2 regions of the Bacillus sp. AMCV2 genome follow, and region 2 is predicted to be linked to the other one. Evidence: predicted binding sites of a transcription regulator. Region 2 holds the regulator's gene; the other holds the start of a gene.
What was found. Region 2 encodes CtsR, which represses protease genes until heat stress. Its sites were predicted from a motif close to ATGGTCAATAAAGGTCAAACA; they were not measured.
Positions count from the first base shown of each region.

Region 1: a site for CtsR is predicted at 9,688-9,708, ahead of clpP (ATP-dependent Clp endopeptidase proteolytic subunit ClpP). Genes of this name have one in related genera too.

Region 1 covers NZ_JBVYIB010000002.1:3,377,061-3,388,795, forward strand. The annotation lists gene aspP (aspartate/proton symporter AspP) at 69-1,631, shown strand; gene AC0OMA_RS17530 (TetR/AcrR family transcriptional regulator) at 1,725-2,309, shown strand; gene AC0OMA_RS17535 (SMR family transporter) at 2,391-2,726, shown strand; gene AC0OMA_RS17540 (QacE family quaternary ammonium compound efflux SMR transporter) at 2,726-3,046, shown strand; gene AC0OMA_RS17545 (DUF3231 family protein) at 3,082-3,594, opposite strand; gene AC0OMA_RS17550 (serine hydrolase) at 4,014-5,141, opposite strand; gene AC0OMA_RS17555 (DCC1-like thiol-disulfide oxidoreductase family protein) at 5,101-6,450, opposite strand; gene AC0OMA_RS17560 (DUF5819 family protein) at 6,472-7,140, opposite strand; gene AC0OMA_RS17565 (hypothetical protein) at 7,196-7,510, opposite strand; gene AC0OMA_RS17570 (IS3 family transposase) at 8,475-8,609, opposite strand; tRNA gene AC0OMA_RS17575 (tRNA-Arg) at 9,414-9,489, opposite strand; gene clpP (ATP-dependent Clp endopeptidase proteolytic subunit ClpP) at 9,759-10,352, shown strand; gene pgmB (beta-phosphoglucomutase) at 10,415-11,089, opposite strand; gene malL (oligo-1,6-glucosidase) at 11,086-11,735, opposite strand, start outside.
Region 2 covers NZ_JBVYIB010000002.1:94,141-105,875, forward strand. The annotation lists rRNA gene AC0OMA_RS00535 (23S ribosomal RNA) at 1-483, shown strand, start outside; rRNA gene rrf (5S ribosomal RNA) at 538-653, shown strand; tRNA gene AC0OMA_RS00545 (tRNA-Val) at 676-751, shown strand; tRNA gene AC0OMA_RS00550 (tRNA-Thr) at 756-831, shown strand; tRNA gene AC0OMA_RS00555 (tRNA-Lys) at 868-943, shown strand; tRNA gene AC0OMA_RS00560 (tRNA-Leu) at 950-1,032, shown strand; tRNA gene AC0OMA_RS00565 (tRNA-Gly) at 1,073-1,147, shown strand; tRNA gene AC0OMA_RS00570 (tRNA-Leu) at 1,162-1,247, shown strand; tRNA gene AC0OMA_RS00575 (tRNA-Arg) at 1,257-1,333, shown strand; tRNA gene AC0OMA_RS00580 (tRNA-Pro) at 1,361-1,437, shown strand; tRNA gene AC0OMA_RS00585 (tRNA-Ala) at 1,445-1,520, shown strand; rRNA gene AC0OMA_RS00590 (16S ribosomal RNA) at 1,692-3,241, shown strand; rRNA gene AC0OMA_RS00595 (23S ribosomal RNA) at 3,412-6,339, shown strand; rRNA gene rrf (5S ribosomal RNA) at 6,395-6,510, shown strand; gene ctsR (transcriptional regulator CtsR) at 6,751-7,215, shown strand; gene mcsA (protein-arginine kinase activator protein McsA) at 7,229-7,786, shown strand; gene AC0OMA_RS00615 (protein arginine kinase) at 7,786-8,877, shown strand; gene clpC (ATP-dependent protease ATP-binding subunit ClpC) at 8,874-11,306, shown strand; gene radA (DNA repair protein RadA) at 11,398-11,735, shown strand, end outside.

The sequences.
Region 1 (11,735 bases), 3.3 Mb from region 2:
GAGCGGTATTCTCTGTTACATATTGGGCATTGTAAGGAATATAAGGCTGGTTTCAAAGGAGGAAGCGAATGTCTAAACAAGGAAATTTTCAAAAATCAATGTCGCTGTTTGATCTGATTTTGATTGGGATGGGAGCCATCTTTGGATCAGCGTGGCTGTTCGCTGTCAGTAATGTCGCTTCAAAAGCAGGGCCCTCCGGCGCTTTTTCCTGGATCCTCGGAGGAGCCATTATTTTGTTAATCGGGCTCGTATATGCAGAGCTCGGAGCCGCTCTGCCCCGTACCGGAGGCATCATTCGATACCCCGTTTATTCACATGGCCACCTTGTCGGCTACTTAATTTCGTTTGTCACGATTGTCGCTTATACAAGCTTGATTTCAATTGAAGTGACAGCTGTGCGTCAGTATGTGGCCTATTGGTTTCCCGGCCTGACCATTAAAGGGTCTGATTCGCCGACCATTTCTGGCTGGATCTTGCAGTTTGCCCTATTATGCTTGTTTTTCCTGCTGAATTATTGGAGCGTCAAAACCTTTGCTAAGGCGAATTTCATCATATCGATTTTTAAATATATTGTGCCGATTACCATCATTATTGTACTGATCTTTCATTTTCAGCCGGAGAATTTATCTGTTGAAGGATTTGCACCGTTTGGATTTACAGGTATTCAGGCTGCCATCTCGACAGGCGGCGTCATGTTTGCGTATCTCGGCCTGCACCCGATTGTATCTGTAGCAGGTGAAGTCCAAAATCCAAAACGCAATATCCCGATCGCTTTAATCATTTGCATCATCGTTTCTACCATCATTTATACTGTTTTGCAGGTCACCTTTATTGGTGCAATCCCGACAGAAACACTGAAACATGGCTGGCCGGCAATTGGCCGGGAGTTCTCATTGCCGTTTAAGGATATTGCGGTCATGCTCGGGTTAGGCTGGCTTGCAACGCTTGTCATTTTAGACGCCATTTTGTCTCCCGGAGGAAACGGGAATATCTTTATGAATACGACATCCCGCCTTGTTTACGCCTGGGCGCGTAACGGCACATTATTTGGCATATTCTCAAAGGTCAATAAAGATACGGGGACACCCCGCGCTTCACTTTGGCTTTCGTTTGCCCTGTCCATTTTCTGGACACTTCCCTTTCCTTCGTGGAACGCGCTCGTCAATGTCTGTTCAGTCGCGCTCATTCTTTCATATGCGATTGCACCCATTTCTTCAGCTGCGCTGAGGGTCAACGCGAAGGACTTAAACAGGCCGTTTTATTTAAAGGGAATGAGCATTATCGGGCCGCTTTCCTTTATATTTACAGCGTTTATCGTGTACTGGTCAGGATGGAAAACAGTCTCCTGGCTGCTCGGTTCACAGCTCGTGATGTTTTTGATCTATCTCTGTTTCAGCAAATATACGCCTAAAGAAGATGTCAGCCTCGCTCAGCAGCTGAAATCAGCCTGGTGGCTTATCGGGTTTTATATTATGATGCTGATCTTTTCCTACATCGGTTCTTTCGGACATGGTTTAGGGATTATCAGCAATCCCGTCGATCTCATTTTAGTCGCGATCGGCTCACTTGCGATTTATTACTGGGCAAAGTATACCGGGCTCCCAAAAGCCGCCATTGATTACGATAAATAAAGAAGCAAGAGGTTTCTTGCTTCTTTATTCTTTACAAACATACATACACACGATAAAATGAATGAGAGTCAGTCATTATTGGAGGTGTTCCTCATGCCAAAACAAACATCGGGCAAATATGAAAAAATTCTGCAGGCTGCCATAGAAGTCATTTCTGAAAAAGGCCTCGACAAGGCTTCTATTTCTGATATTGTCAAAAAGGCCGGCACTGCCCAAGGAACATTCTATTTGTATTTCTCATCTAAAAATGCCCTCATACCGGCCATTGCAGAAAATCTTCTCACCCATACACTTGATCAAATCAAAAGTAGGCTGCATGGGGACGAGGATTTTTGGACCGTTTTAGATATATTAATTGATGAGACTTTTCTCATTACAGAACGCCATAAGGATATTATTGTCCTCTGTTATTCCGGGCTTGCGATCGACCACTCCATGGAAAAATGGGAGACGATCTATCAACCTTATTACTCCTGGCTTGAAACAATTATCAACAAGGCCATTGCAAACCATGAGGTAACGGAAGGAATCAATTCAAAATGGACGGCCAGAACAATTATCAACTTGGTCGAGAACACTGCGGAACGATTCTATATCGGATTTGAACAAGATGAAAATGTTGAAGTGTATAAAAAGGAAATTTTTACTTTCTTAAAACGGAGCTTAGGCACTGCTTAAAAAATGACTGGGTAACACCGCTCATTTTTTAATGTTCTAAAAATGACTGACGTTCATTCATAAAATAGAGAGGTGTTTCATTTGAATTGGGTTCTTGTTTTTATTGCAGGGCTTTTAGAAGTTGTTTGGGCCTCTTCCCTCAAACATGCTGATTCGCTTTTGGATTGGATCATCATTTTTATCTTAATCGCGGTCAGCTTTATCCTGTTGATCCGCTCTTATCAAAAAATCCCGATGGCCGCGGCGTACACTGTGTTTGTCGGAATAGGAACCGTCGGAACATATATGACTGGAATTGTTCTGGGCGAATCCTTCTCAGCAGCCCAGATGTTCTTTTTAGCTTTATTGTTGGCTGGCATTTTAGGAATGAAATTATTTACGAAAGAAAGCAAATCTCAGCCGGGAGGTGAACAATAATGGCATGGTTTTTATTAGTGATTGCCGGCATAGAAGAAATTATAGCTGCCATTGCCATGAAATATATTGATGGGACAAGAAAAAAATGGCCGATCATTGTGATGACGCTTGGATTCGGCTTATCCTTTTACTGCCTGTCCCAAGCGATGATCGTCCTGCCTGCCGGAGTCGCTTATGCCGTCTGGACCGGCATTGGCAGCATTGGCGTTTCGGCGGTCGGGCTCATCTGGTTTAAGGAGCGGTTTCAGCTTTCACAGGTGATTTCACTTTGCCTTATCCTAGCCGGCGTCATCGGCCTGCGTCTTACGTCATCTTCATAAAATCAAGGCATATACAGCTGTATATGCCTTTGCCATTAAGCTTCGTGATGTTTTTGAAGATGAAGCGGCGGCGGGATGAGCCAGCCTTTGTTTTTTAGCAGCCTTAAGTATTTTGCGCCGGTTGCCGCTTTTGACATATGAAATTGCCCAAACATCATGGCAATATCCTCACGAATCGATTGCCCCATCATTTTGCTGCATGTCACAAGACCTGCAGCATTTGCTGCTGCCGCGGAGGCCGCCACATCCGGATCGAGAAACCGTGCGCCAGGCGGAATATCGTTAAGATCTGCTGTCGGCGGTTCAGGAGAAGCCGGCGGCAGCGCCACCCCGTTTTCTTTCAGGATCGTGCTGACCTGTTTGATTTCATCTTGGCATTTTTCAATAGACTCACGAAGCAGCTTCTTCAGGTCGTCATCACCGACATGATTCAATAGCATTTGGTAATTGCCGACCATTTTATTGCCCGCCATCACATAACTCCACAAGCCGAATACCTCACCATAATGCATCGGTTCATCCTGCGGATTTCCGCTTAAAATACCCATGTTCATCCTCCTCGCAAATTCAATATCGCATACATTCCATAACGTGCCCGGTAGGAGGAAAATTTATGTTTCAGCAAGAAAGATTTATGAAACAAAACAAAAAAGACAAGAGCGGCAAATCGCCAAACCCTTGTCTTTCCTGTTGTTCTATTGGACGCGCTCGGAGGGATTCGAACCCCCGACAGACGTGGTACCGGAAACCATTAAAGAACTTCATATTATATATTTATTATCCTTAAATATATAATACACTTTTCTAAACGTTTCATTTTCATTAGTTATAATTACTATGTTACCTATATTGATTTACAAGTTTAACCAAAATTAAAATGAATTGAATGTTTGCGTATTGTGATTTTCCTTTACATTAAATCTGTAAATTTGACGGTTTTATTTTAAAGTACCGTTATTCAACATTATTATAATTTTCCCTTTAAATCAGCTATTAATTGTTGTCGAAATAAGGGGTCGTTAGTTATCTTTTGAAGAAATGGCTGATAAACATGATCAATCCATAACATATCTAAACGAGTCATGTCCTCAATAAAAAAGGCCAATGAGATGGAATCTGACGCAGTTTCTTTAAAAATAGCCGACGTCATAACAAATAAGGTAGAGCCTCCTTTATACCAAATACGGTTTTCTTGAAGGTTCGGCGGTCCTGTTATCTCATCTAATATTCCTTTTTCCACTTCACTTAAAAGGTCCCCGGTTCCCAGACGATACATTAATCTGGCGTAGTTTTCACTAGATGAAGATGGAAGTTTCTTCGTGAACTCCCTTTGTATATCAATATGATTAGCAGAAGAAAGTGAGGATATTAACGAATCAGCTTTACCATGCACAAGGGCATCGAAAGTTTCTCCTGAAATATCCATGAAATATTTTTGCTTCATCTCTTTCATATAACCAGAGATTTCTTTCGTTTTTTTCTTTTCATATTTTTTTAGATAAGGAGCGACTAACATCGAAGAGTTTATAGAAAAAACAGGCGTGTGATTATCAGGTAAATATATATCAACTATTTTTTGGATATTGTCTTTACCGATCCTTAAGTAAATATAATCAGTACATGCATTTGAACTGTATCTCATCATACCAATGAGCACTTCTTTCATCGTCACAATTTGACCAATATTCTCTTTGCTCTTCCAATTATCGTGTGCTCCTCCGTCGGTATTCGGAATATAAAATTTATCTATTTCAATGATACTGACAGTATCATTGAAACTTATCTGATTTTTTCTTGCCTCATGTACAAATGCTAGCAAAAAAAGGATTTTCACTGTACTGGCTAAGGGAAACATCTTACTTCCATTATGATTTAAAAGGATTTGATCATTTTGTATAACAGTCAGCGAAAAGCGCTCAGGGTGAGATAACATAAAACGTGTCAAATCCTCAACCGTTCTATTTCGATCCTTTCTTTTCAAAAATGCCGCTAGGCCAAAAAAACCGAATATAAAAACAGCTACTATTAGTATTAAAACAATGAGGAACAAACTATTACCCCTTTCTCTGCTTCTGATTGAGGCCGCATGCCCCATGATTACATTGCCCATAAGGAATTATTTTTCTTTTTGAGGCAATCAAATCATATATCCTATCGCTAACATGAAACAACTTAGCCAAGAGGAGTATCATATACAATACCCATAGCAGAATAACCCGCTTGCTTATTTCGATAAAAGTATCTGCACCAGAGACGATGCCCTTTTCCAACGTCTTTCCATGCATTCGTTTTTCTAATTCTTCTATACCTATCTCATCATTAATAGTTGATGTCTCATCACGAAAGGATTCGAAAACAATTAAATTGAGCCAGTCCGCCCTCTTGATACGTTTTTTCGTTTTAGTACATAACGGGCACCATGCATCATAGTATACAGTCATTTTCCAGTGAGCTTGAAATTTTCGCATTAATTTTTTCCTTACCATCCAATTAAGCTTATGTCTCAATTGCTGATAACTAAAGAATAAGCGATTGTACTCCTTATCGGTAAAAATCACCAATTCAATCGCAATCATGACAATAGAGAATGAATATAAACCCATTCCAAATGCAATACCTAAATGTAGTAAACAAACCATTAAGACAGCAAGCCATTTTGTTTTTTTGTTTATAATAAGAAAAGGAAAAGCAATTTTTAATAATACACTAGAATAACAAATCACGACGCTTAAATAGATGTGTTGACTAACTACTGACTGAAGAAAAGGCATCGCAACCGTTTTAACTTGTGATATATAGTATAAAGCTGTTCCATTATTCCAAGTTTCACCCATAATTTGATAAATAGCAGACGTAACATATACAATACAAACTTGCATTATACAAAACAAAACAACAAAGTACTGAATAATATTAGCGGTAGTTTTCCTACAGTCAGATACATAAGCCACTTTTTTTCGTAACGCTGCATCTATAGAAAAATACTTTGTAGTATTTGCAAACAAGAGATAAAAAAGTGTAATTGCCATTAAATTGTCGCCACCGTCCCCAATATATGAGAAACGAACATATAATGAATAGAACAAAACATAATTCAAGATGCCCATGAGCCGGCCTTTAAAACCTAGAGTAAATAGAATTGCTGACACAATGCCAACGTGATATATCGCATCAAAGTATTTTAAGGATGAAGTTACATTATACAATGAATATGTAGTTGGTTTCATAACATTATGAAATGTATTGATACCATAATCGGAGAACAAGAAATACCTTTGATTATAATGAATTAAATAAAAATATAAAATGAGCAAACCAAATACAATACGAAGCAAGCTCACCCCAATATAAAAACGTTCTTTTGCAAAATAGGAGATAACTCTGTTAGTGATACTGTTATTCATAATATTGTTCCTCCACTCTCATTAAAAAAATGGAACCACTTTATTATTGAACGTTTTCCATTTAAATGTAGTGCTTTGTTCTAATTTCTCACCTTTATCATTGTTATCCCGTAGAGAAAACGGAATCGGTTTCACTGTATCTATTCTTACTCTTATTCTTTTTATTGTTTTAGGATTATAAATTGATTTAGCATACGAACTTGCATAACGATACACATTTTCCTCGCCAATCTTTTGGCTCTTCTCTATCTCTTTTGTTATAGCTTTTACCTGTTTATCATTTTCAGCTGCTTTTTTTAAGTATTGAAAAATGACATCATCTTGATTAGTTCCAAAAATATCAGAAGAAAGCCCATCTATAATTCTAACAATTCGATTGTAAGGGGTTACGATTTTAGTGTGATTTTGGTCTTTTAAGGGGGTAGAAATGTCAATCCACTCGTTCTTTCCCCTCGCTTTTCCAGTATCAACCTCCATATATATATTTGTATTAGTTGTAATAGGATCCGGCGCAAATAGATGCCAATTCTGTTGGAATAAAGTATTTGTGTAACGATCAGAAACAGGTTTGACCGCAAGAGCTAACGGATTAGGGGGTAATACAGTAGACAAAATTAAAAAGAAATGTACAACGAAAGTAACTAATAAAATAAACAACAAACCAATAATAAAAGTTTTATTTTTATTCATCAAAATCCCCTCTATTAAAAAAAGGGGGACTATAATAATCCCCCTTCCTTATAAATTATTTTTTGTCAAAAATAACATCCATATCTTGTACCTCTTCGTTTGAAGGCTTAGCTATACCTAACCCTCCATTGTCTAAAAACATATTCAAAGCTTTGCCTCCATAATGCTTTGCAGCTTCAGTCCCATAAACCCAGGCTTTTTGAGCTAGGTTCCCAATGCCTGCTGCATTAGCATCTTTGCCTTCCTGAGAGACATTTTCCAGTTCAACTTTTTTTGTTTCTAATGTTGCTGCCGAAGCCGACGAGTACATTACAGACCCCAGAATTCCAGTTCCAATAGTAACAGCTATAACAAATCTTTTAAGCTTCACAAAACTCCTCCTTTTATTTGTATTCAAATCCAATATTAGGAATAAAAGTTTAATATGTCAAATTATTATAATTAATGTGAAAATATTATTTTATAGGTGAAAATGACCTCATTTATACGAATTCATTCTATTACGATTCGTTTAATATTAAACTAAAGTAAAGTTTTTTTGACTAGATTTTGTATTGTAAATAGAGTTCAAAAAAAAAAAATGGGTATTAAGAACTTTTTTATTCAGATATTAATTCAATAGAGTTGTTATTCGTTAAAAATAGTGCTATCAATTCATTACCTTTAGGATTTTCCATTTAATCCACAGTATGTTATATTTTACATCGCAATACTCAGCTGAAACATTAAGTTATAAAGGAGCTTTTAAATGAGGAAATCAAGTAATATCTGGGCAGTTGCAGTGATTATTGGGACGATCATTACCTTATTTTCATTCGTCTTCCTACGTGATACTGATTTTTATGCTGTCCGGTGGGTAGGAGTCGTTATTATGGTTGTAGGATTTGTTTGTGGCCCAACCTACATAGCACCGAAAAATAAAAATAATCGTAAAAAAGATACCCGATAGGTTAGTTAGTCTTACCCCTGTCAAGTAGACAGCATAAAAAAACTAAGCAACCAGTGTGTTACGGTATTCTATCGGAGCACACTGGTTTAAATTTTTCTGGAATCGTTGATATAACTGAATAATCTTTAATGTTCTTGTGTAGCTCTATTTCAATTTGGCATGAAGAAAAGTATGGTGTGAGAAAAACAATTCGATGCATACATTATCCAGACCGTTACCCTTACGAGAATGACTGCCCTTCAAACAAACGGTTTCGAATCGCTTATGATATGTTTTTGTTGTGTATTGGGATCCTTGATCAGAGAGTGGAGCTGTCCACTACAATATAGGTAATACCGGTTACATATAGCTGGTTAGGTCGATTGGTTTAAAATTCTCGGTTCAGTCAGTTTGATTGAACAATCGATGCCTTTCTTCCAGAATAACGTCCCTTTTTTTCGAATGATCGATGGATGTTCATCTCTTTCATCAACCTGTCAACACGCTTATGGTTGACGGAAAAGCCTTCTTTCTTTAACAGCTACAGTAATTCGGATAGTCATAGAAGGGGCGCGAATGGTGATTCGCCATAATGTGTTCTTTAATCAACTGATCTCTCTGATACCTTGCCATTCGAACCCTTTGAGTCTTGCACCATTTTTAGTATCCTTATCTTGACACCTTGGCGATACCGCCAGCCATGTAATCGGATAACGTTTTTTTAGTTATTCAACCTGTACCTTTAGATAATCTCGTTCTTCCTCAACGCTTTTAAACGTTGTCTTAGGGCATCCTATAAAAAGGTTGTCTGACTTTTTATTCTTTCCCCGTTGCTCTTCAAAATACCACGGCGTTTTTTACCCAATTTTTTGAGCTGGTTTGAACTCTGAAGCCCTTATTCTTCAGATAACGCGTTACAGCGCTTTAGTTCCTTCTACATGCAAGTTGACGGCTTTCATGTTAATTTCTTTCATATAGTGGTAAAAATGTTGTCCTTTTCGCGCCATAAAAAATCCCCTACTAGTTGATAGCCACTGCCGAAAAGTGAGCTGTTAAACTTGTAAGGGATAGTATTTATTTTTTCATATTAAACTTATTTAAACCTTTTTTATAGATCTCTAACCTCTTTTTCGTATAAAAAATGATTTCGAAAATTATATAAGCACTCAAGGGCATTAGGATTGTACGCACTCTATAACATCTGCTGAAGATATTTGACACATCAGAAAGCTCTTACTCCTATAATATATACAGGAAACAGAATCCTTAGTTTTTCATTACTTCACACAAAAAAGACAAGAGCGGCAAATCGCCAAACCCTTGTCTTTCCTGTTGTTCTATTGGACGCGCTCGGAGGGATTCGAACCCCCGACAGACGTGGTACCGGAAACCACCGCTCTATCCAACTGAGCTACGAGCGCAGAATGACTGCGTTATGAGAACGTCAGCACAACTAATTATACGATAATTCCATTCAAATAACAACCCTCTATTTCGAGAGGCCGTTTTTTAAATAGACAAAGCATCTTAATTGGCAATCTGACATACGATGGTTTGAACCCCTGTATTTTTGGGGAAAATGGGAAAAAGAGACGACTTTGCATATCAAGCCAGCTTTTTGTTTGACCTTTATTGACCAAAAATGTATCATGTAACTACATACTTACCTAAAAGGTGAAGGAGGAGCATTATGAATTTAATACCTACAGTCATTGAACAAACGAACCGCGGGGAAAGAGCGTATGACATTTATTCTCGTCTATTAAAGGATCGTATCATCATGCTTGGATCTGCGATTGATGACAACGTTGCGAACTCCATCGTGTCACAGCTTTTATTCTTAGCAGCAGAAGATCCTGAAAAAGAAATTTCTCTTTACATCAACAGCCCGGGCGGCTCTATTACAGCCGGTATGGCGATCTATGATACCATGCAGTTTATTAAGCCGAAGGTATCTACAATTTGTATCGGCATGGCTGCGTCAATGGGCGCGTTCCTGCTTGCAGCCGGCGAAAAAGGCAAACGCTATGCGCTTCCAAACAGTGAAGTCATGATTCACCAGCCACTTGGCGGTGCGCAAGGTCAGGCGACAGAAATTGAAATTGCCGCGAAACGCATTCTCTTGCTTCGCGACAAATTAAACAAAGTCCTTGCTGAACGTACTGGCCAGCCGCTTGAAGTGATCGAACGCGACACAGACCGTGATAACTTCAAGTCTGCTGAAGAAGCGCTTGAATACGGCCTGATTGACAAAATTTTGACTCACACAGAAGACAAAAAGTAATAACACAACCTGCAAGAGCTGCGTCTCTTGCAGGTTTTTTTCATTTCAAGGAATTGACTCCCTTAAACACTTTTTATTCTATACTGCTCCCATTCCTCATGTAACAGCTCAAGCGTCAAATCATTCGTCTGCCTCACAACCAAATCAGCACCAAGCATCGGCTGTCCTTGACCGACACCAACCGCAAACATCCCCGCAGATTTGATTGCAGAAATGCCTGCTTCTGCGTCTTCTATTGCCGCGCAATCAGCAGGGGAAACATCGAGCATCGCTGCAGCTGTTAAAAAGATGTCAGGATCAGGCTTCCCCTTCGCAAGAGCCGTCGGATCAACAATGGCATCAAAATCATCGATAATTGCCAATCGTCTTAAAATCTCGGGGGCATTGCGACTTGAAGATGCTAACCCGATTTTTATATTTTCGTTTTTCAATTGACATAGGAGCCTGCCAATCCCCGGTAAAAGATCTTCCGGCGTCAATTTGCTGATCAACGTTTGATAATCGTGATTTTTCTGATGCATAAGTTCTTGTTTCTCCGCATTTGTATACTTTGTTTCCGCACCGCCAGAGATCAATATGCTTTCAAGTGACTCTTCTCTGCTGATTCCTTTTAGCCTTTCATTCATGTCTCTGTCAAAGGGGATATTGATTTGTTCTGCGATGTGCTTCCAAGCGAGAAAATGATATTCAGCCGTATCTGTTATCACTCCGTCTAAATCAAAAATGACCGCTTTCATATACTAATGACCATCACAGCTTCATAAGGTTTGAGGCTAATACTCTTTAAGTCAGCCCGCTCCTGCGGATAGTTTGAAATCAGCACTTTCCAACGCTCATGAATCAGTTCTGGAGGCGCTTCGAACAGAGCCTTTTCTTCCGATAAATTCACAACGACAAGAAGCTTTTCCCCTCGATATTCTCGGAGGTAAGAAAAGACCTGCGGATCATTCTCCTGCAACAGCTGATAATCGCCATATATCATAATCTTATATTGCTTTCGTAATTGAATGAGCTTCTGATAGTAAAAGAAAATCGAATCTTGATCTTCCAAGGACTCTTTCACATTGATATCTTGATAGCGGGAATTTACCGGTATCCATGGGTCTCCGGCTGTGAATCCCGCATGTTTTCCGGCATCCCACTGCATAGGTGTTCTCGCATGATCCCTTCCTTTTATCATCACGGCTTTGACAAACTCTTTTTCTGACATCGTTTTGTTTTCGACGACTAGTTCACGATATGCATTCTTTATTTCAAGATCATCATACATCTCCAGCGGCATATCGCTGTTGACCATGCCGATTTCTTCTCCCTGGTAAATAAACGGCGTTCCTTTCATGCCGTGCAAAACCGTTGCAAATGCCTTCGCACATTCCTTACGCA
Region 2 (11,735 bases):
CATCGCTCAACGGATAAAAGCTACCCCGGGGATAACAGGCTTATCTCCCCCAAGAGTCCACATCGACGGGGAGGTTTGGCACCTCGATGTCGGCTCATCGCATCCTGGGGCTGTAGTCGGTCCCAAGGGTTGGGCTGTTCGCCCATTAAAGCGGTACGCGAGCTGGGTTCAGAACGTCGTGAGACAGTTCGGTCCCTATCCGTCGCGGGCGCAGGAAATTTGAGAGGAGCTGTCCTTAGTACGAGAGGACCGGGATGGACGCACCGCTGGTGTACCAGTTGTTCTGCCAAGGGCATCGCTGGGTAGCTATGTGCGGACGGGATAAGTGCTGAAAGCATCTAAGCATGAAGCCCCCCTCAAGATGAGATTTCCCATTCCGCAAGGAAGTAAGATCCCTGAAAGATGATCAGGTTGATAGGTCTGAGGTGGAAGTGTGGCGACACATGGAGCTGACAGATACTAATCGATCGAGGACTTAACCACATTTTGAATGATGTCACACCTGTTATCTAGTTTTGAGAGAACACTCTCAATTTGTTTGGTGGCGATAGCGAAGAGGTCACACCCGTTCCCATACCGAACACGGAAGTTAAGCTCTTCAGCGCCGATGGTAGTCGGGGGTTTCCCCCTGTGAGAGTAGGACGCCGCCAAGCAATTGCACGTTAGTGCAATTATGGAGGATTAGCTCAGCTGGGAGAGCATCTGCCTTACAAGCAGAGGGTCGGCGGTTCGAGCCCGTCATCCTCCACCATTATGCCGGTGTAGCTCAATTGGTAGAGCAACTGACTTGTAATCAGTAGGTTGGGGGTTCAAGTCCTCTTGCCGGCACCACTTTTATATGATATAATACTCAAGTCTCTTGTAGAAGAGCCATTAGCTCAGTTGGTAGAGCATCTGACTTTTAATCAGAGGGTCGAAGGTTCGAGTCCTTCATGGCTCACCATTTTACGCGGGTGTGGCGGAATTGGCAGACGCGCTAGACTTAGGATCTAGTGTCTTTATGACGTGGGGGTTCAAGTCCCTTCACCCGCATTATATAGGATAACAGTTAGAAAAACTGGACATCCTGTCTGCGGAAGTAGTTCAGTGGTAGAACACCACCTTGCCAAGGTGGGGGTCGCGGGTTCGAATCCCGTCTTCCGCTCCAACTATACCATCCACGCCGGGGTGGTGGAATTGGCAGACACACAGGACTTAAAATCCTGCGGTAGGTGACTACCGTGCCGGTTCAAGTCCGGCCCTCGGCATTATGTTTTGCGCCCGTAGCTCAATTGGATAGAGCGTTTGACTACGGATCAAAAGGTTAGGGGTTCGACTCCTCTCGGGCGCGCCATATCTTTTAATAGAATAGATGGGAAATCGGGAAGTAGCTCAGCTTGGTAGAGCACATGGTTTGGGACCATGGGGTCGCAGGTTCGAATCCTGTCTTCCCGACCATTTTTATGGGGCCTTAGCTCAGCTGGGAGAGCGCCTGCTTTGCACGCAGGAGGTCAGCGGTTCGATCCCGCTAGGCTCCACCAAAAGTTTTTTTAAAAAAGTTGTTGACTTTGAAGAAGTGATATTGTATACTAACAAAGTTGCTTTAACAAAGCGGACAAAAAATGATCTTTGAAAACTAAACAAGACAAAACGTACCTGTTAATTCAGTTTTTAAAAATCGCACAGCGATGTGCGTAGTCAGTCAAACTACTTTATCGGAGAGTTTGATCCTGGCTCAGGACGAACGCTGGCGGCGTGCCTAATACATGCAAGTCGAGCGGACAGATGGGAGCTTGCTCCCTGATGTTAGCGGCGGACGGGTGAGTAACACGTGGGTAACCTGCCTGTAAGACTGGGATAACTCCGGGAAACCGGGGCTAATACCGGATGGTTGTTTGAACCGCATGGTTCAAACATAAAAGGTGGCTTCGGCTACCACTTACAGATGGACCCGCGGCGCATTAGCTAGTTGGTGAGGTAATGGCTCACCAAGGCAACGATGCGTAGCCGACCTGAGAGGGTGATCGGCCACACTGGGACTGAGACACGGCCCAGACTCCTACGGGAGGCAGCAGTAGGGAATCTTCCGCAATGGACGAAAGTCTGACGGAGCAACGCCGCGTGAGTGATGAAGGTTTTCGGATCGTAAAGCTCTGTTGTTAGGGAAGAATAAGTACCGTTCGAATAGGGCGGTACCTTGACGGTACCTAACCAGAAAGCCACGGCTAACTACGTGCCAGCAGCCGCGGTAATACGTAGGTGGCAAGCGTTGTCCGGAATTATTGGGCGTAAAGGGCTCGCAGGCGGTTTCTTAAGTCTGATGTGAAAGCCCCCGGCTCAACCGGGGAGGGTCATTGGAAACTGGGGAACTTGAGTGCAGAAGAGGAGAGTGGAATTCCACGTGTAGCGGTGAAATGCGTAGAGATGTGGAGGAACACCAGTGGCGAAGGCGACTCTCTGGTCTGTAACTGACGCTGAGGAGCGAAAGCGTGGGGAGCGAACAGGATTAGATACCCTGGTAGTCCACGCCGTAAACGATGAGTGCTAAGTGTTAGGGGGTTTCCGCCCCTTAGTGCTGCAGCTAACGCATTAAGCACTCCGCCTGGGGAGTACGGTCGCAAGACTGAAACTCAAAGGAATTGACGGGGGCCCGCACAAGCGGTGGAGCATGTGGTTTAATTCGAAGCAACGCGAAGAACCTTACCAGGTCTTGACATCCTCTGACAATCCTAGAGATAGGACGTCCCCTTCGGGGGCAGAGTGACAGGTGGTGCATGGTTGTCGTCAGCTCGTGTCGTGAGATGTTGGGTTAAGTCCCGCAACGAGCGCAACCCTTGATCTTAGTTGCCAGCATTCAGTTGGGCACTCTAAGGTGACTGCCGGTGACAAACCGGAGGAAGGTGGGGATGACGTCAAATCATCATGCCCCTTATGACCTGGGCTACACACGTGCTACAATGGACAGAACAAAGGGCAGCGAAACCGCGAGGTTAAGCCAATCCCACAAATCTGTTCTCAGTTCGGATCGCAGTCTGCAACTCGACTGCGTGAAGCTGGAATCGCTAGTAATCGCGGATCAGCATGCCGCGGTGAATACGTTCCCGGGCCTTGTACACACCGCCCGTCACACCACGAGAGTTTGTAACACCCGAAGTCGGTGAGGTAACCTTTTAGGAGCCAGCCGCCGAAGGTGGGACAGATGATTGGGGTGAAGTCGTAACAAGGTAGCCGTATCGGAAGGTGCGGCTGGATCACCTCCTTTCTAAGGATATTATACGGAATATAAGACCTTGGGTCTTATAAACAGAACGTTCCCTGTCTTGTTTAGTTTTGAAGGATCATTCCTTCGAAACGTGTTCTTTGAAAACTAGATAACAGTAGACATCACATTCAATTAGTAACACAAGATATCACATAGTGATTCTTTTTAACGGTTAAGTTAGAAAGGGCGCACGGTGGATGCCTTGGCACTAGGAGCCGATGAAGGACGGGACGAACACCGATATGCTTCGGGGAGCTGTAAGCAAGCTTTGATCCGGAGATTTCCGAATGGGGAAACCCACCACTCGTAATGGAGTGGTATCCATATCTGAATTCATAGGATATGAGAAGGCAGACCCGGGGAACTGAAACATCTAAGTACCCGGAGGAAGAGAAAGCAAATGCGATTCCCTGAGTAGCGGCGAGCGAAACGGGATCAGCCCAAACCAAGAGGCTTGCCTCTTGGGGTTGTAGGACACTCTGTACGGAGTTACAAAAGAACGAGGTAGATGAAGAGGTCTGGAAAGGCCCGCCATAGGAGGTAACAGCCCTGTAGTCAAAACTTCGTTCTCTCCTGAGTGGATCCTGAGTACGGCGGAACACGTGAAATTCCGTCGGAATCCGGGAGGACCATCTCCCAAGGCTAAATACTCCCTAGTGACCGATAGTGAACCAGTACCGTGAGGGAAAGGTGAAAAGCACCCCGGAAGGGGAGTGAAAGAGATCCTGAAACCGTGTGCCTACAAGTAGTCAGAGCCCGTTAACGGGTGATGGCGTGCCTTTTGTAGAATGAACCGGCGAGTTACGATCCCGTGCAAGGTTAAGCAGAAGATGCGGAGCCGCAGCGAAAGCGAGTCTGAATAGGGCGCATGAGTACGTGGTCGTAGACCCGAAACCAGGTGATCTACCCATGTCCAGGGTGAAGTTCAGGTAACACTGAATGGAGGCCCGAACCCACGCACGTTGAAAAGTGCGGGGATGAGGTGTGGGTAGGGGTGAAATGCCAATCGAACCTGGAGATAGCTGGTTCTCTCCGAAATAGCTTTAGGGCTAGCCTCAAGGTAAGAGTCTTGGAGGTAGAGCACTGATTGGACTAGGGGCCCCTACCGGGTTACCGAATTCAGTCAAACTCCGAATGCCAATGACTTATCCTTGGGAGTCAGACTGCGAGTGATAAGATCCGTAGTCGAAAGGGAAACAGCCCAGACCGCCAGCTAAGGTCCCAAAGTATACGTTAAGTGGAAAAGGATGTGGAGTTGCTTAGACAACCAGGATGTTGGCTTAGAAGCAGCCACCATTTAAAGAGTGCGTAATAGCTCACTGGTCGAGTGACTCTGCGCCGAAAATGTACCGGGGCTAAACGTATCACCGAAGCTGCGGACTGTTCTTCGAACAGTGGTAGGAGAGCGTTCTAAGGGCTGTGAAGCCAGACCGGAAGGACTGGTGGAGCGCTTAGAAGTGAGAATGCCGGTATGAGTAGCGAAAGAGGGGTGAGAATCCCCTCCACCGAATGCCTAAGGTTTCCTGAGGAAGGCTCGTCCGCTCAGGGTTAGTCGGGACCTAAGCCGAGGCCGAAAGGCGTAGGCGATGGACAACAGGTTGATATTCCTGTACCACCTCCTCACCATTTGAGCAATGGGGGGACGCAGGAGGATAGGGTAAGCGCGGTATTGGATATCCGCGTCCAAGCAGTTAGGCTGGGAAATAGGCAAATCCGTTTCCCATAAGGCTGAGCTGTGATGGCGAGCGAAATATAGTAGCGAAGTTCCTGATTCCACACTGCCAAGAAAAGCCTCTAGCGAGGTGAGAGGTGCCCGTACCGCAAACCGACACAGGTAGGCGAGGAGAGAATCCTAAGGTGATCGAGAGAACTCTCGTTAAGGAACTCGGCAAAATGACCCCGTAACTTCGGGAGAAGGGGTGCTCTGTTAGGGTGCAAGCCCGAGAGAGCCGCAGTGAATAGGCCCAGGCGACTGTTTAGCAAAAACACAGGTCTCTGCGAAGCCGTAAGGCGAAGTATAGGGGCTGACGCCTGCCCGGTGCTGGAAGGTTAAGAGGAGCGCTTAGCGTAAGCGAAGGTGCGAATTGAAGCCCCAGTAAACGGCGGCCGTAACTATAACGGTCCTAAGGTAGCGAAATTCCTTGTCGGGTAAGTTCCGACCCGCACGAAAGGCGCAACGATCTGGGCACTGTCTCAACGAGAGACTCGGTGAAATTATAGTACCTGTGAAGATGCAGGTTACCCGCGACAGGACGGAAAGACCCCGTGGAGCTTTACTGCAGCCTGATATTGAATGTTGGTACAGCTTGTACAGGATAGGTAGGAGCCTTGGAAACCGGAGCGCCAGCTTCGGTGGAGGCATCGGTGGGATACTACCCTGGCTGTATTGACCTTCTAACCCGCCGCCCTTATCGGGCGGGGAGACAGTGTCAGGTGGGCAGTTTGACTGGGGCGGTCGCCTCCTAAAAGGTAACGGAGGCGCCCAAAGGTTCCCTCAGAATGGTTGGAAATCATTCGCAGAGTGTAAAGGCACAAGGGAGCTTGACTGCGAGACCTACAAGTCGAGCAGGGACGAAAGTCGGGCTTAGTGATCCGGTGGTTCCGCATGGAAGGGCCATCGCTCAACGGATAAAAGCTACCCCGGGGATAACAGGCTTATCTCCCCCAAGAGTCCACATCGACGGGGAGGTTTGGCACCTCGATGTCGGCTCATCGCATCCTGGGGCTGTAGTCGGTCCCAAGGGTTGGGCTGTTCGCCCATTAAAGCGGTACGCGAGCTGGGTTCAGAACGTCGTGAGACAGTTCGGTCCCTATCCGTCGCGGGCGCAGGAAATTTGAGAGGAGCTGTCCTTAGTACGAGAGGACCGGGATGGACGCACCGCTGGTGTACCAGTTGTTCTGCCAAGGGCATCGCTGGGTAGCTATGTGCGGACGGGATAAGTGCTGAAAGCATCTAAGCATGAAGCCCCCCTCAAGATGAGATTTCCCATTCCGCAAGGAAGTAAGATCCCTGAAAGATGATCAGGTTGATAGGTCTGAGGTGGAAGTGTGGCGACACATGGAGCTGACAGATACTAATCGATCGAGGACTTAACCATATTTTTGAATGATGTCACACCTGTTATCTAGTTTTGAGAGAACACTCTCAATTTGTTTGGTGGCGATAGCGAAGAGGTCACACCCGTTCCCATACCGAACACGGAAGTTAAGCTCTTCAGCGCCGATGGTAGTCGGGGGTTTCCCCCTGTGAGAGTAGGACGCCGCCAAGCAAGCTTAAACCCAGCTCATTGAGCTGGGTTTTTTGTATTTTGGTTTATTGGTATCATAAAATTCCACTTAACTGTATAATATAATAACTTTATACCGAATTTTAAATCAGCAATCAGGTTTTGTGGACCGCGAAAATGGAAATAATAAAGGATAGAGCGAGAAAGTTGAAAATTCTCGAGAAACGGCTTATAGTAAGATTATAGTCAAATATAGTCAAAGTCAGTAAAGGAGGGGGTTGAGTGGGACATAATATTTCTGACATCATTGAACAATATTTAAAACGAGTGTTAGATCAAAATGGCAAGGAAATTTTAGAGATTAAACGAAGTGAAATTGCAGATAAATTTCAATGCGTTCCTTCCCAAATAAATTATGTCATCAACACCAGATTTACAAGCGAAAGAGGATATATTGTTGAGAGCAAACGCGGGGGCGGCGGTTACATCAGAATCATTAAAATTAAAATGAACAATGAAGTTGTCCTGATCAATAATATTATTTCTCAAATTAATACCCATTTGTCTCAAGCAGCCTCTGATGACATTATTTTAAGGCTATTAGAAGACAAGGTAATTTCAGAAAGAGAAGCAAAAATGATGGTCAGCGTAATGGACCGCTCAGTTTTACACATTGACTTACCTGAACGTGATGAATTAAGAGCAAGAATGATGAAGGCAATGCTGACTTCTTTAAAATTAAAATAAGCGGGTGAAAAGATTGATTTGTCAAGAGTGCCACGAGAGACCAGCCACTTTTCACTTTACAAAGGTTGTTAACGGAGAAAAAATAGAAGTTCATATTTGTGAACAATGTGCCAAAGAAAATAGTGATTCATATGGTATAAGTGCAAATCAGGGTTTCTCTATTCATAATTTACTTTCGGGTTTACTGAACATGGATTCTTCATTTCAAAATGCAGGAACTCAAATGTTCAGTCACTCGGAGCAAATATCTGCTTGTCCGAAATGCGGAATGACTTTTCAGCAATTCAGAAAAATTGGCCGTTTTGGATGTTCTGAATGTTACAAAACATTTCATAGCAACATTACACCAATCCTACGTAAAGTGCACAGCGGAAACACTGTGCATGCAGGTAAGATACCGAAACGAATAGGCGGCAATCTTCATGTCAGACGGCAGATTGATATGCTAAAAAAGGAATTAGAATCCTTAATCCATCAAGAAGAATTTGAAAATGCAGCTCATGTAAGAGATCAAATTCGTTCATTAGAACAATCACTCAAAAGTACAGATAGTGAGGAGGAACAGGAGTAATGTCGCTAAAGCATTTTATTCAGGACGCACTAAGCAGTTGGATGAAGCAGAAAGGACCTGAAAGTGACATTGTACTCAGCAGCCGCATACGTTTAGCAAGGAACTTTGAGCATATTCGGTTCCCTACGCGGTATTCCAATGAAGAAGCCTCATCCATCATACAGCAATTTGAAGATCAGTTTTCAGAGCAAGAAATTCCCGGAATCGGCAAATTTGTTTTGATTAGAATGAATGATGCACAGCCTTTAGAGAAGCGTGTACTTGTTGAAAAACATCTAATCAGCCCGAATCTGACAGAGTCTCCTTTTGGCGGCTGTTTGCTTTCTGAAAATGAGGAAGTAAGCGTCATGCTAAATGAAGAGGACCATATTAGAATTCAGTGTCTTTTCCCTGGATTTCAGCTTTTAGAAGCAATGAAAGCCGCAAACCAGGTCGACGACTGGATTGAAGAAAAAGTTGATTATGCATTCAATGAGCAAAGAGGATACTTAACCAGCTGTCCTACAAACGTAGGTACAGGTTTAAGGGCTTCGGTCATGATGCATCTGCCGGCATTGGTTTTAACTAGGCAAATAAATCGAATTATACCGGCAATTAATCAATTAGGCTTAGTTGTTAGAGGAATTTATGGGGAAGGCAGCGAAGCAGTAGGGAATATCTTTCAAATTTCAAATCAGATCACGCTTGGTAAGTCAGAGCAGGATATTGTAGAGGATCTTAACAGTGTTGCTGCTCAGTTGATTGAACAAGAACGATCTGCCCGAGAAGCGATTTATCAAACTTCTAAAATCGAACTCGAGGATCGGGTATATCGGTCTTATGGGGTCTTGTCTAATTGCCGGATGATAGAATCGAAAGAAACTGCAAAGTGCCTTTCAGATGTTCGGTTAGGCATAGACCTAGGCATTATAAAAGGACTTTCAAGCAACATACTTAACGAACTTATGATTTTGACGCAGCCAGGGTTTTTACAGCAATACTCGGGAGGCGCTTTGCGTCCGAACGAAAGGGACATTCGAAGAGCGGCTCTCATCAGAGAACGGCTTCACTTAGAAATGAATGGGAAAAGACAGGAGGATGAATCGATATGATGTTTGGAAGATTTACAGAACGAGCTCAAAAAGTACTGGCGCTAGCACAGGAAGAAGCACTTCGGTTAGGTCATAATAACATTGGCACTGAGCATATTTTATTAGGACTGGTAAGAGAAGGAGAGGGCATTGCTGCTAAAGCTCTTCAAGCGCTTGGACTCGGTTCAGATAAAATTCAGAAAGAAGTAGAAAGTTTGATCGGGCGCGGGCAGGAAATGTCTCAAACGATTCATTATACTCCTAGAGCTAAAAAAGTCATTGAGCTTTCAATGGATGAAGCAAGAAAACTCGGTCATTCTTATGTTGGAACAGAACATATTCTTCTTGGTCTGATTCGTGAAGGAGAAGGTGTTGCTGCGAGAGTTCTGAATAATCTCGGTGTCAGCTTAAATAAAGCAAGACAGCAGGTGCTCCAGCTTCTAGGAAGTAATGAAACAGGATCATCAGCGGCAGGAACAAACAGCAATGCGAATACGCCTACGCTTGACAGCTTGGCAAGAGACTTAACTGCTATTGCGAAGGAAGACAGTCTTGACCCTGTAATCGGCAGAAGCAAGGAGATCCAGCGTGTCATTGAAGTGTTAAGCCGCAGAACGAAAAACAACCCTGTTCTCATAGGGGAACCAGGTGTAGGTAAAACGGCTATCGCAGAAGGTTTGGCACAGCAAATTATCAATAATGAAGTACCCGAAATTTTGCGTGATAAACGTGTGATGACATTAGACATGGGAACAGTTGTTGCCGGCACAAAATACCGTGGAGAATTTGAGGATCGCCTGAAGAAGGTCATGGATGAAATTCGCCAGGCAGGAAATATCATTCTATTCATCGATGAGCTCCATACACTAATCGGGGCAGGCGGAGCAGAAGGTGCTATTGATGCATCTAATATTTTAAAACCATCACTTGCTCGCGGCGAACTCCAATGTATTGGTGCAACGACTCTTGATGAGTACCGTAAATATATTGAAAAAGATGCAGCACTGGAACGCCGTTTTCAGCCGATTCAGGTTGATCAGCCATCTGTAGATGAAAGTATTCAAATTTTACAAGGTCTGCGTGACAGATACGAAGCCCACCACCGCGTTTCTATCACTGATGATGCCATTGAAGCTGCGGTTAAGCTTTCTGACAGATATATTTCTGACCGCTTCCTTCCGGATAAAGCAATTGACTTGATCGATGAAGCAGGTTCAAAGGTGAGACTGCGCTCATTTACAACGCCTCCTAACTTAAAAGAGCTTGAGCAGAAGCTTGATGAGGTTCGTAAAGAGAAGGATGCGGCAGTGCAAAGCCAAGAGTTTGAAAAAGCTGCTTCCTTGCGTGATACTGAACAACGCCTGCGCGAGCAAGTAGAGGATACGAAGAAATCATGGAAAGAGAAGCAAGGGCAGGAAAACTCAGAGGTTACTGTGGATGATATTGCGATGGTTGTATCCAGCTGGACCGGTGTGCCTGTATCTAAAATCGCCCAAACTGAAACTGATAAGCTTCTCAATATGGAAAACATTCTTCATTCCCGCGTCATCGGCCAGGATGAGGCAGTTGTAGCTGTTGCAAAAGCCGTCAGACGTGCGAGAGCAGGGTTGAAAGATCCTAAACGCCCAATCGGCTCATTCATTTTCTTAGGCCCTACAGGTGTAGGTAAAACAGAGCTTGCACGAGCACTCGCTGAATCCATTTTTGGCGATGAAGAATCCATGATCAGAATTGATATGTCTGAATACATGGAAAAACACTCAACTTCAAGACTTGTTGGTTCACCTCCGGGATATGTGGGATATGATGAAGGCGGTCAATTGACAGAGAAAGTCAGAAGAAAACCTTACTCTGTCGTGCTTCTTGATGAGATCGAGAAAGCGCACCCTGATGTCTTCAATATCCTTCTGCAAGTTCTTGAAGACGGACGATTGACTGATTCTAAAGGACGCACAGTCGATTTCCGCAATACCATTCTGATCATGACATCAAACGTCGGAGCAAGTGAGCTGAAACGCAATAAATATGTCGGCTTTAACGTTCAGGATGAAACTCAAAATCATAAAGACATGAAAGATAAAGTGATGGGTGAATTGAAACGAGCGTTCAGACCTGAGTTCATCAACCGTATTGATGAAATCATTGTCTTCCATTCACTTGAGAAAAAACATCTTACTGAAATTGTGTCATTAATGTCTGATCAATTAACGAAACGCTTGAAAGAACAAGATCTTTCTATCGAATTGACAGATGCTGCAAAAGCGAAAGTCGCGGAAGAGGGCGTTGATCTGGAATACGGTGCCCGTCCGTTAAGAAGAGCGATCCAAAAACATGTCGAGGATCGTTTATCTGAAGAACTCCTCAGAGGAAATATTCATAAAGGACAGCATATTGTTCTTGATGTAGAAGATGGCGAATTTGTCGTAAAAACGACTGCTAAAACGAATTAATATAGAAGACGGAAATGAGGCATACAGCATGTAAGTGTATGCCTCACTTTCATATCAAGAAATAGAACAAGGGAGAGGTCTTACACTATATATGGCTAAAACAAAATCGAAATTCATCTGCCAATCCTGCGGCTACGAGTCTCCAAAATGGATGGGGAAATGTCCGGGCTGCGGTGCTTGGAATACAATGGTGGAAGAAATGATTAAAAAAGCACCGGCCAATCGGAGAGCGGCTTTTTCTCATTCTGTTCAAACTGTACAGAAACCTTCACCTATTACATCAATCGAAACATCAGAAGAACCCCGCGTCAAAACACAGCTTGGCGAGTTTAACAGAGTACTCGGGGGAGGTGTCGTTAAAGGCTCCCTCGTTTTAATCGGCGGTGATCCTGGTATCGGAAAGTCAACGCTATTACTGCAGGTTTCCGC